One region of the Rhodoferax sp. GW822-FHT02A01 genome, then DNA from elsewhere that is predicted to be linked to it. Evidence: predicted binding sites of a transcription regulator. Region 1 holds the regulator's gene; each other region holds the start of a gene.
What was found. Region 1 encodes FNR, which switches genes on or off when oxygen is low (the NO sensors DNR and NnrR bind a similar motif). Its sites were predicted from a motif close to TTGATNNNNATCAA; they were not measured.
Positions count from the first base shown of each region.

Region 2: AAGF34_RS07225 (DUF2189 domain-containing protein) is a predicted target of FNR. The motif match lies at 2,183-2,196, and genes of this name have one in related genera.
Region 3: AAGF34_RS03965 (hemerythrin domain-containing protein) is a predicted target of FNR. The motif match lies at 1,395-1,408, and genes of this name have one in related genera.
Region 4: AAGF34_RS17930 (cation-translocating P-type ATPase) is a predicted target of FNR. The motif match lies at 2,243-2,256, and genes of this name have one in related genera.

Region 1 covers NZ_CP152376.1:4,018,019-4,021,991, reverse strand. Annotated here, with positions in the region: gene hemN (oxygen-independent coproporphyrinogen III oxidase) at 7-1,401, opposite strand; gene fnr (fumarate/nitrate reduction transcriptional regulator Fnr) at 1,610-2,329, shown strand; gene AAGF34_RS19135 (FixH family protein) at 2,337-2,612, opposite strand; gene ccoP (cytochrome-c oxidase, cbb3-type subunit III) at 2,712-3,626, opposite strand; gene AAGF34_RS19125 (cbb3-type cytochrome c oxidase subunit 3) at 3,648-3,791, opposite strand; gene ccoO (cytochrome-c oxidase, cbb3-type subunit II) at 3,809-3,973, opposite strand, start outside.
Region 2 covers NZ_CP152376.1:1,530,825-1,534,797, forward strand. Annotated here, with positions in the region: gene AAGF34_RS07210 (glycine zipper domain-containing protein) at 1-421, shown strand, start outside; gene AAGF34_RS07215 (recombination-associated protein RdgC) at 458-1,375, opposite strand; gene AAGF34_RS07220 (Spy/CpxP family protein refolding chaperone) at 1,568-2,083, shown strand; gene AAGF34_RS07225 (DUF2189 domain-containing protein) at 2,240-3,091, shown strand; gene AAGF34_RS07230 (DUF2788 domain-containing protein) at 3,091-3,300, shown strand; gene AAGF34_RS07235 (NnrU family protein) at 3,318-3,896, opposite strand; gene AAGF34_RS07240 (GGDEF domain-containing protein) at 3,933-3,973, opposite strand, start outside.
Region 3 covers NZ_CP152376.1:828,615-832,587, forward strand. Annotated here, with positions in the region: gene AAGF34_RS03955 (PAS domain S-box protein) at 1-201, shown strand, start outside; gene AAGF34_RS03960 (LysE family translocator) at 226-852, shown strand; gene AAGF34_RS03965 (hemerythrin domain-containing protein) at 854-1,333, opposite strand; gene AAGF34_RS03970 (class III extradiol ring-cleavage dioxygenase) at 1,446-2,246, opposite strand; gene AAGF34_RS03975 (DMT family transporter) at 2,617-3,474, shown strand; gene AAGF34_RS03980 (universal stress protein) at 3,584-3,973, shown strand, end outside.
Region 4 covers NZ_CP152376.1:3,804,660-3,808,632, reverse strand. Annotated here, with positions in the region: gene AAGF34_RS17945 (aminotransferase class III-fold pyridoxal phosphate-dependent enzyme) at 1-5, opposite strand, end outside; gene asd (archaetidylserine decarboxylase) at 50-931, shown strand; gene AAGF34_RS17935 (glycosyltransferase family 1 protein) at 875-2,101, opposite strand; gene AAGF34_RS17930 (cation-translocating P-type ATPase) at 2,324-3,973, shown strand, end outside.

The DNA.
Region 1 (3,973 bases):
TCGATGCTAAATGATCTTGGAGAACTTGGCGCGGGTACGGTCAGTTTGCAGGTAGCGGTCAAACACCATGGCCACGGCACGCACGAAGAACCAGCCCTTGGCGGTGACCTGGATCGCACTTTCCTCCAGCACCACCAAACCTTGGTCCACCAGCGTACGCAGGACTTCCAACTCCTTGGCAAAGTAGCTGTTGAACTCGATCAGGTAGGCCAGCTCAATCGATTCATATTGAACCTGCCCCTGGCACATAAGCGCCATGATGACGGCTCGACGCACCAGATCGTCCCGGGTCAAGGCCAACCCGCGGACAATGGGAAAGCGCCCCTGGTCCAGGGCGTCGTAATACTCTTCCAGCGTCTTGGCATTCTGGCTGTAGGTAGCGCCGATTCGCCCAATGCTCGAAACACCCAGGGCGATCAGATCGCAATCGGGCTGCGTGCTGTAGCCCTGGAAGTTGCGATGCAAACGTCCCTGGCGCTTAGCCACGGCCAGCGCGTCGTCCGGCAAGGCGAAATGGTCCATGCCCACATAGACGTAGCCGGCCTCCATCAGTGCGGCCATGGAACGTGACAGCATGGAAATCTTGGAGCCGCCGCTCGGTATCTCGGCAATGTTGATGCGGCGCTGCGGTTTGAAGCGTTCCGGCAGATGGGCGTAGGCGTACAAAGCGATGCGATCCGGACGCAGCTCGATGATCTGGGCAATGGTCCGCTCAATCGACTCAGGGCTTTGCTTGGGCAGGCCGTAGATGAGATCTACATTGATGGATTCAAACCCACGGCTGCGCGCATCTGCCACCAAGGAGAAGACCTGCTCGGCTGGCTGCACACGGTGCACGGCCTTCTGGACCGCCGGGTCAAAATCCTGCACGCCGAAGCTCAGGCGGTTGAAGCCCAGCTCGGCCAGGGTATCCAGCCGCTCGGCATCGATGGTGCGGGGATCTATTTCAATGGAGTATTCCCCACCAGGGACAAAGGTGAAATTGCGCTTGAGCATCGCCATGACGGCACGAAGCTCATCGTCGCTCAGAAAGGTGGGGCTGCCTCCGCCCAGGTGCAACTGGCTTACGGACTGTGCAGTTCCAATCAGCTGGGTATGCAAAGCCACCTCTTTTTCCAGGTAAGTCAGGTATTCGGCAGCCTTTTCGTGGTGCTTGGTGATGATCTTGTTGCATGCGCAGTAGTAGCACAGCGACTCGCAGAATGGGATATGTATGTAAAGCGAAAGCGGCAATGCCAAAGCAGCAGGCCCGCTGCGGCGTTGTGTCAGTGCCTGAGAATAATCTTCTGCATTGAAGGCCTCAACGAAGCGGTCGGCGGTAGGATACGAGGTGTAGCGCGGGCCGGAAACGTCGTATTGGCGCAGCAAGTCTTCGGTGACGGGGGATACGACAGAATTCATAGGTACTCCAGGACATATCCCCGACAATGTGCCTGAAGATGCAAACAGATAGTTTGATGTGAATCAAGGTCTCGAATACATGACATTTCGAAATTTAGGTTCATAATTGATTTGGATCAGGTGAGATAAGGAAGAACACATGAACGCATATCTACCGGATGAAGCCCATCCCGCGATTTCCATCAGGCCGGCGGGCAACGTGGTTGAAATGAGTGCCCACGGCATCAAGGTCGCTTGTTCCAACTGCAATCTGCGTGAACTGTGTATGCCCCTGGGGCTGACCCCTTCCGAATTGGAGCGTATTGACGAAGTGGTGGGCAGTCGCCGCAAAGTCAAGCGCGGCGCCACACTGTTTCGCAATGGCGAGAGATTCACCAGCCTGTATGCGATCCGCACAGGTTTCTTCAAGACCTGCGTTGCCTCCGAAGATGGCCGCGACCAAGTGACGGGTTTTCAGATGGCAGGCGAAATTGTTGGCCTGGACGGCATCGTCCAGGAGCACCACACCTGCGACGCCGTAGCACTGGAAGACGCAGAAGTGTGCGTCATGCCTTTTGAAAAGATTGAAGAGCTGTCGCGCGAGGTTTCAGCGCTGCAGCGCCACGTGCACAAAATTTTGAGCCGGGAAATCGTGCGCGAAAATGGCGTGATGCTTCTGCTCGGAAGCATGCGCGCTGAAGAACGCCTGGCGGCGTTCCTGCTCAACCTGGTGCAGCGTCTGCACGCTCGCGGATTCTCTCAATCGGAGCTGGTCCTGCGCATGACGCGTGAAGAAATTGGCAGCTACCTGGGCCTCAAGCTGGAGACGGTCAGCCGCACCTTCTCCAAGTTCGTCGAAGAAAACATCGTCGAGGTCAAACAACGCCACGTCCGCATTCTGAACACGGACGCGCTGCGTGAAATCGTCAACCCGAAGGTTTGCAGCTAAGTAGCGTTCAGGGGGCGTCCACAGGCTTGGGGACGCCAGTAGCTGCGTGATTCCTTGCAGCCATCGCAGGTGCGGCACTGGACGGTGTACCACCTAGCGTCTTGTTGATTTCCAGTCCCTTCTGGTAGTAGTTTTCATCCGTTACAGGATCTGGTCGGCTGATGGCCAGGTACAGCGTGATAAAACTTGCCACAACAACGATGGCAGGACCTGCCACAACCATCCATACGTGACCGAACTTCCACCATGGTTTGGCTTCTGGTGCATTGGCGAGCTGACTCATATCGGTTCCTTGCATTCAATACTTGAAAGAGAAAACCCCGGCAGGACTTCGAGTCAGGACTCGAAACACTGCCAGGGTAGAAGCTGCTACTGAGTCGACTTACTGCTGAGCAGTGCCCAGGTTGGACAGACCCCAGACATAAGAAGCCACAACATGGATCTGCTCAGGACTGAGCTTATTTTCCTGAGCGGGCATGATGTTGGTCTTGCCGTTGGTGATCATGTTGATGATGGCCTGCTCACCAAAACCGTGCAACCAGATGTTGTCGGTCAGGTTGGCAGAGCCCACCGCTTGCATACCCTTACCGTCTGGGCCGTGGCATGCAGCGCACACACCGAACTTTTCCTTGCCCAGGTTGGCACGCACGGAGTCGTGCGGGCTGCCAGACAGGCTCAGCACATAGTTGGCAACATTCTTGACGTCGTCAGAAGTGCCCACTGCGGCTGCCATCGAAGGCATGTTGCCAACACGGCCCTTGGTGATGGTTTCCACGATTTTCTCGGGTGTGCCACCATGGAGCCAGTCATTGTCAGTCAGGTTGGGGAAGCCCTTGCCGCCACGCGCATCGGAGCCATGGCACTGCGAGCAGTTGTTCATGAACAGACGTTCACCAATGGCATGTGCCTGGGGATCCTTGGCAACGTCCTCCACCTTCATGGCCATGAACTTGGCGTAGATAGGCGCCACTTCGGCATTGCCCTTGGCAACCTCGGCGTCATACTGTCCATGCGACGTCCAGCCGGAGCTGCCAGGAGAGCTGCCCAGACCGGGGTACAGAGAAAGGTACACGGCTGCAAAGATGATGGTGATGACGAACAGGCCCACCCACCAGCGTGGCAGGGGGTTGTTCATTTCACGCAGGTCGCCGTCCCACACGTGTCCGGTGGTGTTGTCGTGGGAGGTCATTGCCTTGGCTTTACCACTGAACCACAGCAGCAACACGCAGGCCGCTATGGAAAAAATAGTAATGCCAGCCACATACACGGACCAAAAATTACTTACAAAGTCACTCATGATGAATCCTATTGGGGTAGATCAGTCTTGCTGAAAGGGCAAATTGGCTGCTTCAGAAAAGTCGTTGGAGCGACGCTTGGACCAAGCCCACCACACAATTCCAATGAACGTGACAAAGCTGACCAGAGTTGCCAAGGCACGCAGGGTGTTGATATCAAAATCCATGTCGGTCTCCAGCGTTTTCAGCGCAGCGCCAGTCCCAGGGACTGCAGATAGGCAATCACGGCTTCCAGCTCGGTCTTGCCCTTGACTTCCTCAACCGACTTGGCAATTTGCTCATCGGTATAAGGCACACCAACCTTGCGCAAACCAGCCATGTGCGCAGGCATCACTTCAGCATCTACCAG
Region 2 (3,973 bases), 2.5 Mb from region 1:
GACGCGCATTGCCGCCACCCTGGCGCTGGCCCTGGCCGGCATGGGCGCACACGCTGACAACCTCAACCCCATCCTGGGTGGCGGACTGGGCGCAGTGGCCGGCGCATTCATCGGCCAGTCGGTGGGCGGCCGTGACGGTGCCGTGATCGGTGCAGCCGTTGGCGGTGCCACGGGTGTAGTGATTGCCAGCAACGGCGAACGTCGTCGCGAACCGCAGCGCACCGTGGTCTACACCGAGCCACCCCGCCCAACTCCTGTATATGGCTACCGCGTGGTGGAGCGCGTCAACTACTACCCGGCTCCGGACTATGGTCGCCACGGCTGGGGCGAGCATGGTCGCTACATGGATGAGCGCCGCTGGGAACGTCACGACTGGGACCATCATGGTGGTGAACACCGTGGCTGGGATCGCCACGATTAAGCGCACTTGCACCGCCTAGCAGCCCGCAGGGGCTGCTTATGCTGCAGGTGTGCCCTGCACCTCGGAGCCCAGCGCCTCCAGCAGATCGGGAATGAGTTTTTGCAGCTCTCCCGTGGCGATGGCCACATCGGCATCGAAGTTGTCGTCCTTGCCGTCCGATGAAAGTGCAGCGGCAGCTTCAAACACCACATCCAGCACCGCAACCTTCTTGAGCTGCAACGCCTCGGTCAGCACAAAGGACACGTGGTCATTCCAGGTCAGCGCCAGACGGGTGGGCATCTTGCCCTGGGCAATGTGTTCGCTCACCTCGTCCGTATCCAGCGCATGGCGGGTGTAACGCACCACGGCCTTGGATTCATCGGCCGCCTTGAGTTCGCATTCGCGGTCCACGGTAAAGCCCGGTGGGGCTTCCTTGGTCGCCAGCCACTGGGCCATGGCCGCAGCCGGTGAAACCTGGGTGTCTATCAGCTTCACCGCAAAACCATCGATGGCCTTGACCAGGCAGGTCATCACTTCATCAGCGCGCGATTGGCTGCCTGCATCCAGCACCAGCAGTGCGGCCTGAGGATCGATCCACACCGTAACCGAACCCTGCTTGGTAAAGGCCATAGGCAGCAGGCTCATGCGGGCATCTTCCTGGATTTCGCGCGACTCTTTCTTGCCAGGTTTGCGTCCGGTGGTGGCTTCAATCTGGGCAATCTGCTCCTGCGCACGACGCTTGACCACCGAGGCGGGCAAAACCTTGCTCTCCACCATCAGCTTGAGAATCCACTGTCCGCCCACGACTTCGACCAAGGGGCCATGGGCCACACCGCGCGGCTCCACCCAACCCACTGACTTTTCTTGGGACCCTGCACACTCCACAAAACGGGCCGGCTCCAGTGCCGCTTCCAGCTGCGCAACCGTCACGCTCCAGGGAGGCAGCATGCGGTACATCATCACATTCTTGAACACAGATTTCCTTCTTGTTGACTGCGCAGGATTTGCTGCGCGAGGGCCTATTGTCAACGCAAGCGCATGCCGCTTTTTCATGCAACTTTACATAGCCTTGTCGCCGCACCATCGTGGCGATACAAAGGGGGCGCACACTGGACTCCAGGTTGAAGCCGATGTTCGCTCCGACCCCTCTGAATACAAGGAAACACCATGAAAAAACTGATTCAATCTCTGGTCCTCGCAGGTGTGATGGCAACTGCTGCCGGTGCCGCCTTTGCACAAATGGATGCCGGTCCCATGGGCCCCGACGGCATGCACCGGGACCCGGCCAAGATGGCCCAAATGCATGCCAAGCATCTGTCGGAACTCAAGGCCAAGCTCAAGATCACTGCCAGCCAGGAACCCGCCTGGAACGCCTTCACCGAGAGCATGAAGCCGCCAAGCAATCTGCCTGGAACACGCCCCGACCGTGCCGAACTGGACAAGCTCACCACCCCCGAACGTATCGACAAGATGCGTGCACTGCGCAAGGAGCACATGGCGGCCATGGAAGCTGAAATGGACAAACGCGCCGATGCGACCAAGACCTTTTATGCGGCTCTGACACCGGAACAGCAAAAGACCTTTGACGCAGAGCACGCCAGGATGGACAAGCGTGGAGAACGCTTCCACAAAATGCACCCTGCGGATACCAGCGGCAAGGCCTTGACGCCACCCAAGCCATAGGCTTGCGCGACCGTGCGCAGTGCACGGTTCGGTCCTCTGGAAACGCCTTGATGGAATGCTGACCATCAAGGCGTTTTTCTTGGTGCATCCCCTACCCACTTGACTGGCATCAAGCCGCTAAGATGAAGTCGGCACTACACTCTTCACCTTATCGCCATGCCTACTCCCACACCATCCAACAGCGCACCCAGGATCAAGACCATTGGGATGATGCAACCCCTGATCTGGCTGGTGCAAGGTTTGCGCGACGTGGTCCGCTCAGGCTGGGTCAGCGTGTTCCATGGACTGGCGCTCACGATTGCCGGCATCATCATCATTGCGATTGCCCGCCATCGTTTTTGGCTGCTGGCTGGCGCCTTGTCGGGCTTCATGGTCATCGCTCCCGTGCTGGCAACCGGCTTGTATGCCCTGAGCCGGGCCATAGAGCGTCGGGAAAAAGCCAATCTGTCCGTCGTATTGAAAACCTGGTTGAACTGGCAGCACAGTCACTTCAACAAATGGGACAGTGACTACTGGTGCATGGTGCAGTTCGGTCTTCTTCTTGGTGCGGCAGCCACCGGTTGGGTGCTCACGTCTGCCGCCCTTATCACCCTGCTGGCGCCTGTTCCCATCAACAGCCCGCTAGACTTTGTGCACCACGTGGTGCTGGCGTCCGACAACTGGCTGTTCGAGATCTGGCTGGCCGTGGGCGGCGTGATGGCCGCTCCCCTGTTCGCCTCCAGCGTGGTAGCCATGCCGCTGCTGCTGGATCGCCGCGTGACGCTGATGCAGGCCATATTGACCAGCTGGCAAACCGTGCTGGAAAACCCGGCACCCATGGCGCTCTGGGCCGCCATCATCATGGTTTTTACAATGCTGGGTCTGGGCTCACTGCTGTTGGGTCTGATACCTGTCATCCCCATGCTGGGGCACGCCAGTTGGCATGCTTATCGCGACTTGGTCGACGTATCCCATATCGAGGCCCGAGAGGCTCTGTCCGCACCCGATAGTCAGTTTGGTAATCTTTAATGTTTGGTTTTTCTGAAGAGCAGATCGCAACCTTTGGCCTCACCTTCGGGGTGGGCGGGTTCATGCTCTATATGCTGTTCATCATCGGCCATCTGGCCTGGGAGTCCAAGGCTGGCCGCTTTGGCACCTTTGTGATTTTTCTCGGGCTGGCGTTTGGCATGGTGGGCTTTGTAGCCAAGTACCTGATCCAGTGGTACCTGACCCGCTGAAGTCCCGACAACAAGCCCTAGCCGAACGGCTTGACGCCTATGAGCAGGCCGTGCAGCCACACGGCAAACAATCCGGCTGCAATCACTCCCACAACAACCGTCACCAGCGTGGCATTAACCGTGCCAACAGGGTACTGCGTGTTCTGTGCACGATCGCGACGGCGTGAACTAATGAAGTCCAGCACGCCCCAGGCCAGGAAGGCACCAAACAGCACCATGTGAGCCAGGGTGCCATTGGAAATCAGGTGCGCCAGAGCCCAGGTCTTGACGCCCAACACCATGGGGTGGTGCACTCGCGCCTTGATGGCATTGCCAGGCACATAGGCTGCTGTCAGAAGAACAAAGGCAATCACATTGAACAGCGCTGCAATATGGCGCATCGGCTGGGGTGGCAACCAGATCTGTGTGGGCGTATCACGCGCAATGCCAAAGCCCCAGACAATCAGACCGAAACCCAGGAGGGACATCACGGAATAAGCACCCTTGTAGGCGTTCTCTCCCACGCGGGCAATGGTCTGCGTGCGCCATCCGTCGGCATAGATCCGCACGGAATGCACACCCAGAAACAGGACCAGTCCCAGAATCAGATAAGCCATGGTGTTGCTCTCGATATGAAGAATGTCGTAGCCTGATCAGGCACCGACCACACGGTTCTTGCCCGCGCGCTTGGCAA
Region 3 (3,973 bases), 2.3 Mb from region 1:
GGCGGCCTGGACAGGCACCCGGATCTGGCCGCTGTGCAGAATGCACACCGCCTCCACCACGACGTGCATACGCTGGCTGCGCAGATTCTGCGCCAGCATGCCTTGGGTGAGCGCCATGCCGTATCCGAAGCGCTGCAGCAGTTGCATCAGATTCGCGACAGCTTTCTGGCGGAACTGCAAGTCCTGCTCAGGCAAGGCTGAGCGCAAACCCGCTACCATCGCCCCATGCTCAGTCTGCAAACCGCCATTGCCTTCTTCGGGGTCTCCCTTCTTCTGGGGGTCACGCCCGGTCCTGACAACATCTTTGTGCTGGTGCAGTCCGCCACCCAGGGCAAGCGCGCCGGGATGCTGGTGGTGTTGGGGCTGTGCACCGGTCTGGTAGTGCACACCTCGGCCGTTGCGCTGGGTCTGGCCGCTGTCTTTGCAGCTTCCGAGACGGCCTTTGTGGTCCTGAAGATGGTGGGCGCCGGCTATCTGGCCTATCTGGCCTGGGGCGCGTTCAGGGCCCCCGTGACAGAAGGCAGCGATGCCTCAGCACCCTTGTTGCGCCCTCTGCAGCTCTACCGCCGCGGCATCGTGATGAATCTGACCAACCCCAAGGTGGTCTTCTTCTTTCTCGCTTTTTTGCCGCAATTCGTGGACGCGCGACGCGGCTCGGTGGTGCTACAACTGGCAGAGCTGGGCGCCATCTTCATCCTGGCAACGCTGGTGACCTTTGGCGCCATCAGCTACTTTGCTGCCAGCCTGGGGCAGCGACTACGCGGCTCGGCGCGCGCCCAGCAGTGGATGAATCGCGCCGCAGGCGCGGTGTTTGCCGCGCTGGCCTTGCGGCTGGCCGTAGCCCAGCGCTAGGCTATCGCCGTCGGGCGATGGTTGCGGCCCACATGGCCTTGGACTCGGGGTAGATCAACGACTCTTCCAACGCAATATGGCCGTTGAGCAGCTCGAGAAAGGTGCTCACGTTGTGCTGAAACTCTTCCGCATGCACCCAGTCATTGCCCTCGGCAATGGCGCGCAACTGGGGCGCCAGCTCAATCCAGTTCTCTTCAATGAAGCCATGGTCCTGCTGCAGGCTTTTCACTGCCGCAGACAGCTTGGCACTGCCGCTGGCCAGAATCTGCGGAAACACATGCGCCTCTTCCTCGGCATGGTGCTCCCGCGAGGTGTTGGAAAAGAAGCTCTCGATATCGCCCGCCAGCTTGCGGTCCATTTCATTTACACCACCGGTCTCCAGGCGCCGGGCCAAACGCGTCAAGTCCTGCAGCGTCCTCTGGATTTGCAGATGGCAGGCGTCCAGTGCCTCGAAAGGTTGAAGGGGTGCAACGGCAGTCATGGGAATCTCCGGAAAATTTGTGCATGTGCAACAAATTGTGCAGGTCACAGTTTTCCGGAGTTTGAGCAACGTCAATGCTCCTCCAACTTTCAACGATCCCGGATGCTTCCCCTCAGCCGAACTGGTAGGACGCCATGACCACTTCCAGCACGTGGTCCACAAAGATGCGCTCTCCACGGTCCGCGCCCGCCGCGCCGGCAACCACCATGAGAGGAATCAGATGGTCCTCGCGCGGATGGGCCAGGCGCGCCTTGGGGGCTTTCTGCCACTCCACTAGCATGCGGTTGCGTTCGGACTCCTGGGGCTGCGTCACCGCATCATTGAGATAGTGTTCAAAGGCGGTGGCAATGGGCGAGGATGCCGGGTTACCAAAGCCACGCATGTTGTGATAGGTCAGGCCGCTGCCCAGGATCAGGATGCCCTCATCGCGCAAGGGGGCGAGCATCTGGCCCACGCGGATGTGCTCGGCTGCGTCATAGCCCGACTTCATGGACAGCAGAACGATGGGTACGTCCGCCTTTGGGTACATCAGCCCCAAGGGAACAAAGGTGCCATGGTCGAACCCGCGGGTCGGGTCCTGCGCACAGGTGATGCCGCCGGCAGCCAGCAACTCGGTCACGCGCGCAGCCAGCACGGGCGAGCCGGGCGCGGGATACTTCAGGTGATAGGTATGGGGGGGAAAGCCGTAGTAGTCGTAGTCCATGGGCGGATGCTCCGAGATGGACACGCTGAACTGCGGCGCTTCCCAGTGCCCGGTGATCACCAGCACGGCCCGCGGCCTGGCTGGCAGTCGTTCGGGAAGGTCGCGGAACTCCTGCGCGGTCTTGGCAAACATTTCGCGCATGCCAGCCACGAAAGGCCAGGGGCCGCCACCGTGGGACACGAACATCGTGGGAAATCGGGAACTTGTCATCGTCTGGCCTTTCACGTCATGCGGACAATTATGCGTGTCCCGCGCACGACAGCCCAATCATTCGGCCAAACGGTATGCTTGCAACGCTCCCTGCGGGGGATGGCAGTGCCGTTCTCAGGGCCTGAGGGTCAACATGACGCCGGACAGAAGAACAGCGGCCAACGTAACTCCAACAGACACCAGAAAGTCTTTGATAGCTTGTGACATATCTTGATACCTCCTATAAGAAGCCGCGATTGCGATATGTTTCACGGCCTCAGCTTGTCTTGAGCAAAATGTGTGCCGCCAAATCCGCACTACTTAGTTTCTTTTTCCAACAAAGTGTCGCAAATTGAGACGGGAAAGCACCGTCTTGGGGAGACTTGAAACCATGGGCCCCAAATTCGCCCGCCTGCTGCCTTTTGTCTTCGTGGTGCTGTGGTCCACCGGCTTCATTGGCGCGCGGCTGGGACTGCCCCACATTCAGCCGCTGACCTTTCTATCCATTCGCTACGTTGCGGTGCTGCTGTGCATCGTGCCCATCGCCATTGCCAGTCGCGCGCCGTGGCCGCAGAACATGCGGCAGTGGGTACACATCGGCATATCCGGTCTGCTGATGCACGGGCTGTATCTGGGTGGTGTGTTTGTGGCCATCGGCTTGGGACTGCCCGCTGGCCTGGCCAGCCTGGTCGTGGGTGTTCAGCCCTTGCTGACCGCCATTGGCGCGGGCTATCTGCTGGGCGCTACCGTGCTGCCGCGTCAGTGGGTTGGGCTGCTGCTGGGCTTGGTGGGAGTGGCACTGGTGTTGTGGAACAAGCTCGGCCAGGAGTTCGGCCTGCAGGCGCTGCTGCCCGCCGTGGTCGCATTGCTGGCCATCACCGCGGGCACGCTGTACCAGAAGAAGTTCTGCCCCGCATTCGATTGGCGCACTGGTGCGGTCGCCCAGTTCCTGCCCACCACCGTCGTCACCGGCCTGGCGGCAATCGCTACCGAGCACGGCGCCATCGACTGGAGTGGTGAGTTGTTCTTTGCCCTGGGCTGGTTGGTGCTGGTGCTGTCCCTGGGTGCCGTGAGCCTGCTCAATTGGCTGATACGCCACAGCAACGCGGTCAACGTCGCCAGCCTGTTCTATCTGGTTCCCCCGTGTACCGCCCTGTTTGCCTGGGCGCTCTTTGGCAACACACTGACCGGCATGGCGCTGGTAGGTATGGCCCTGACCGTCTGGGGCGTCTATCTGGCACGCAGCTAGCCGACCGCACCATCAACACACTACGCCGGAAATTGATCTGCGTCATAGTACAAATGTGCTCAAGCGCTATCATTTGCCGCACACCCATTACAAGCCAAGGAGCTTTCGAATGACAATTCTCGTAGCCTATGTTCCCCGTCCCGAAGGTCAAACCGCCCTCGAAAAAGGCATTGAGATCGCCAAGGAACGCAACGAAACGCTGATCGTGGTGAATGCCACACCGGGCGGCAGTGGTGAAGATCCTTCACGCGCTGACGCACAGGACGTGGAGCGGGTTGAACAGCTCCTGTCGGTGTCCGGCATCAACGCAGAATTCAAGCAGTTTGTGCGCGGCAAGAATGCCGTGGAAGAACTGGAAGAAATGGTTGCCACATACCAGGTTTCATTGCTGGTGATCGGTCTGCGTAAACGCAGTGCAGTGGGCAAACTCATCATGGGCAGCATGGCGCAGGAAATCCTGATGAACATTCCCTGCCCCATCCTGACCGTCAAAGCTGAC
Region 4 (3,973 bases), 210 kb from region 1:
TTCACGGGTTATTGCCTTCCTAGCAAAACGATTACAGAGAACTATCAACATGACTTTGAAAAAACAGATTCACAACTTATTGGCCAACGAAGACCTGAACTTCCTGCTGACCAACCGCCTGCCGCGACGTTGGCTGACCCAGTTCATGGGGCGCTTCAGCAAGATCGAAAATCCGCTGGTGCGCAGTGCTTCCATCGGCATCTGGAAGTTCTTCAGCGACCTGGACCTGAGCGAGGCGAAAAAGCAGCACTTCAAAAGCATGCATGACTGCTTCACCCGCGAGCTCAAGGACGGTGCACGCACGATCGACACCGACGCCAACGTGATGAGCAGCCCGGTGGACGGCATCATCGGTGCCTGCGGCCCCATAGCCGGCACGCAGGTGTTCCAGGCCAAGGGCTTCCCCTACACGCTGGAAGACCTGCTGGGCACCGAAGAAGACCTGAGCGCCTGGCGCAACGGCACCTTTGTTACCTTGCGCCTGACCAGCAGCATGTACCACCGCTTCCACGCACCCTACAACTGCACGGTGGACAAGGTGCGCTACTTTTCTGGCGACACCTGGAACGTCAATCCGATCGCGCTCAAGCGCGTGGAAAAGCTGTTCTGCAAGAACGAGCGTGCCTTCATCAGCACGCGCCTGAACGGCACCGGTTCCATCAACGGGCAGCGCGTTGCGCTGGTGCCGGTGGCGGCCATTCTGGTGGCCAGCATCCGGTTGCACTTTCTGGATGTGCTGCTGCACATGGGATACAAGGGCGCCAAGACGATGGCCTGCAACGCCAGCTTCGGCAAGGGTCAAGAGATGGGTTGGTTCCAGCATGGGTCTACGGTGATCGTTCTGGCACCCGCCGGGTTTGCCCTGTGCGAAGGACTAGAGCAAGGGACTCACGTGCGGATGGGTCAGGCGCTCCTTCGCTGGAGCCATTGATCCGGGCAGGTGGATGCCATCCACCATGCCAAATTGCTGCTCATGCCGCGCGAGCACATCGCGCAGCACTTCCTCAAAACTCTCGCACACCGCGCCCCAGGCCAGATAGGCCACGCTGCGCGGGCTGACCTCGCGCATCTGCTGTTGCCGGGCTCGGTCCATGGCCAATTCCACTGACGCATTCACAAAGGCCAGCTCATCGCCATTGGGCACCAGAATGCCGTTGTGGTTCTGGATGATGAGTTCCTGCGCGGCGGCGTTGGCATACGACACCACGGCCAAACCACTGGCCAGCGCCTCGGGCACCACGTTGCCAAACGTCTCGGTGAGGCTGGGGAACAGGAACAGATCACCCGATGCGTAGTGCGCCGCCAGCTCCTCGCCCTTGCGGATGCCGGCAAAGTGTGCGTCCGGGCACATCTCTTCCAGCGTCTTGCGCAAGGGGCCATCGCCCACAAACACCAGCTTGGCACGCGGCTGCTTGGCCTGGATGGCACGGAAGGCCGAAACCACCAGACCCACATTCTTTTCCTTGGCAAGGCGCCCCACCAGAATCACCACCGGGTCGTCCGGCAGCACGCCCCAGGTTGCGCGCAGGGCTTCGGAGCGGCGGCTGGGCTTGAAGAGTTCAATGGCCACGCCGCGCGACACCAGGGTGACATTGTCGTAGCCACGGCCTTTTAGTTCCTGCAGCATGGCACGTGTGGGCACCATGGTGGCTTGGGTGCGGTTGTGCAGCTTGCGCAGATAGCTCTCGATGGGCGACTTCAGGATGCCCATGCCGTAGTGCTGCGAGTAGCTATGGAAATTGGTATGAAACGAGCTGGTCAGCGGCAGGTGCAGCTTGCGTGCTGCGGCCACGGCGGACCAGCCCAGCGGGCCCTCGGTCACCACATGCACGATGTCCGGCCTGCGCTCGCCCCACAGCTTGGCCAGACGGCTCTTGGAGGGCAGACCAAAGCGCAACTCGCCATAGGTGGGCAGCGGTATGCCTTTGGAGAGCACCTGGTCCAGGCCTTCGCGCATATCGTTGGCTTCGCGTGCCTGGCGCGGCCGCACAACCTGAATGGCATGGCCACGGTTCAGCAGTCCCTCCACAATGCGCCCCAGCGTCATGGCGACGCCGTTGACTTCTGGTGGAAAGGTTTCCGTCACGACGGCAATACGCATACTCGACTGCCGCGCCGCGAAGGACTCAATGAGGAGGTCGTCTGTGGTTTTCACACCGCTAGACTAAAGATCAATCACTGCAATTTGGTGATGCTTTTTTGACAGTTTGAAGTCTTTGGCGGCCACACAACGACCATTGAATTGCCTAAAGTCAATGAAGGTCGACCGAAACAGGATATGGAGCCCAACCGTCTGCCTATGATGGTCCGCAGGAGCAGGAATATGCAACAACAACCGCAGTCAGACCCAATGACGGACGCACCCCGCCTGGACGGACTCAGTCCGGAGGAAGCGCGTCGCCGCCTGGAGGCTGACGGCCCCAACCTGCTGCCGGGCAATCTGCCCAAGTCGACATGGGCGATTGTGCGTGACGTGGTGACCGAACCCATGTTCCTGATGTTGCTCGCGGGCGGCGCCATCTATCTGGCGCTGGGTGACAAGGCCGAAGCCATCTTCCTGCTGAGTTTTGTGCTGGTGGTGATTGGCATCACTCTGGCACAGGAACGCAAGACCCAACGGGCGCTGGAGTCCCTGCGCGAACTATCGGCACCGCGTGCCCTGGTGATCCGCAGTGGACAGGAACAACGCATTGCCGGGCGCGATGTGGTGTGCGGTGATCTGCTGGTGCTGCGCGAGGGCGATCGGGTTGCGGCGGACGCCAGGTTGTTGAAAGGCTCGGTGGAAGTCGATGAATCGCTGCTGACCGGTGAGTCCGTGCCGATTGCCAAACTGCCGGACGACAGCACCAATCTGTTTGCCAGCACCGTGGTTACGCGCGGCATGGCCTGGGCTGAAGTCACGGCCCTCGCGCAGCAGACATCGGTGGGGCGCATCGGTGCCGACCTGGCGGCCACGGTGGAACCGGTATCTGCGCTGCAGCAAAGCTCGCGCACCTTGGTCACCCGGCTGGGCTGGGGCGCGTTCGGTCTGGCAGTGACGCAGATTGGCCTGAACTGGCTATGGGACGGCCACACCCTGCTGGAGAGTCTGCTCACGGGCATCGCGCTGGCCATGGCCATCGTGCCGGAAGAAATACCGGTCATCCTCACCGTCTTTCTCGCCCTGGGTGCCTGGCGCATCGCACAGCAGAAAGTGCTGACGCGACGTGTCAGTGCGGTAGAGGCACTGGGCGCCATCACTGTGCTGGCCGTGGACAAGACGGGCACGCTCACCCAGAACCGTATGGCCGTTGCCGAACTGACCCTGGAGGATCAGCACTTCACGCCTGAGGGCGCCCAGGAGATGCCCGAACTGTTTCACCGGCTGACTGAATTCGCCATGCTGGCCACACCGGGCGACCCGTTTGACCCCATGGAAAAGGCCATACAACAGTTCGGCCACCAGTGGCTGGAAGGCACCGAGCATGTGCACGACGGCCACGTGCCGGAAGTGGAATACCCACTGTCCCAGGACATCCTGGCCATGACGCGGGTGTTCACCAACGCAGACCCGCAACAGCATCTGCTGGCCACCAAAGGCGCACCCGAGGCCGTGGCCGACTTGTGCCATCTGGAGCCGGCGCGGCGCGATGCAATACGCCTGCAGGTGGAGGCCATGGCGCAGCGCGGACTGCGGGTGCTGGGCGTGGCCTGTGGCCGCTGGGACAGTGCCACACCGGACCATGCGCACCCGACCAGCCAGCATGATTTCGACTTCGAGTTTCTGGGCCTCATTGGCCTGGCCGATCCACCGCGCCCCGAAGTCGCTGCCGCGTTGGGCGAGTGCAGGCAAGCCGGCATCCGCGTCATCATGATGACCGGAGACCATCCTGCCACGGCACTGGCCATAGCCAGATTGGTTGGGCTGTCGCAACGGCCGGAAGTCATCACCGGCACGGAGATCGAGAGCCTGCAGGACGAGGCCCTGAAAGCG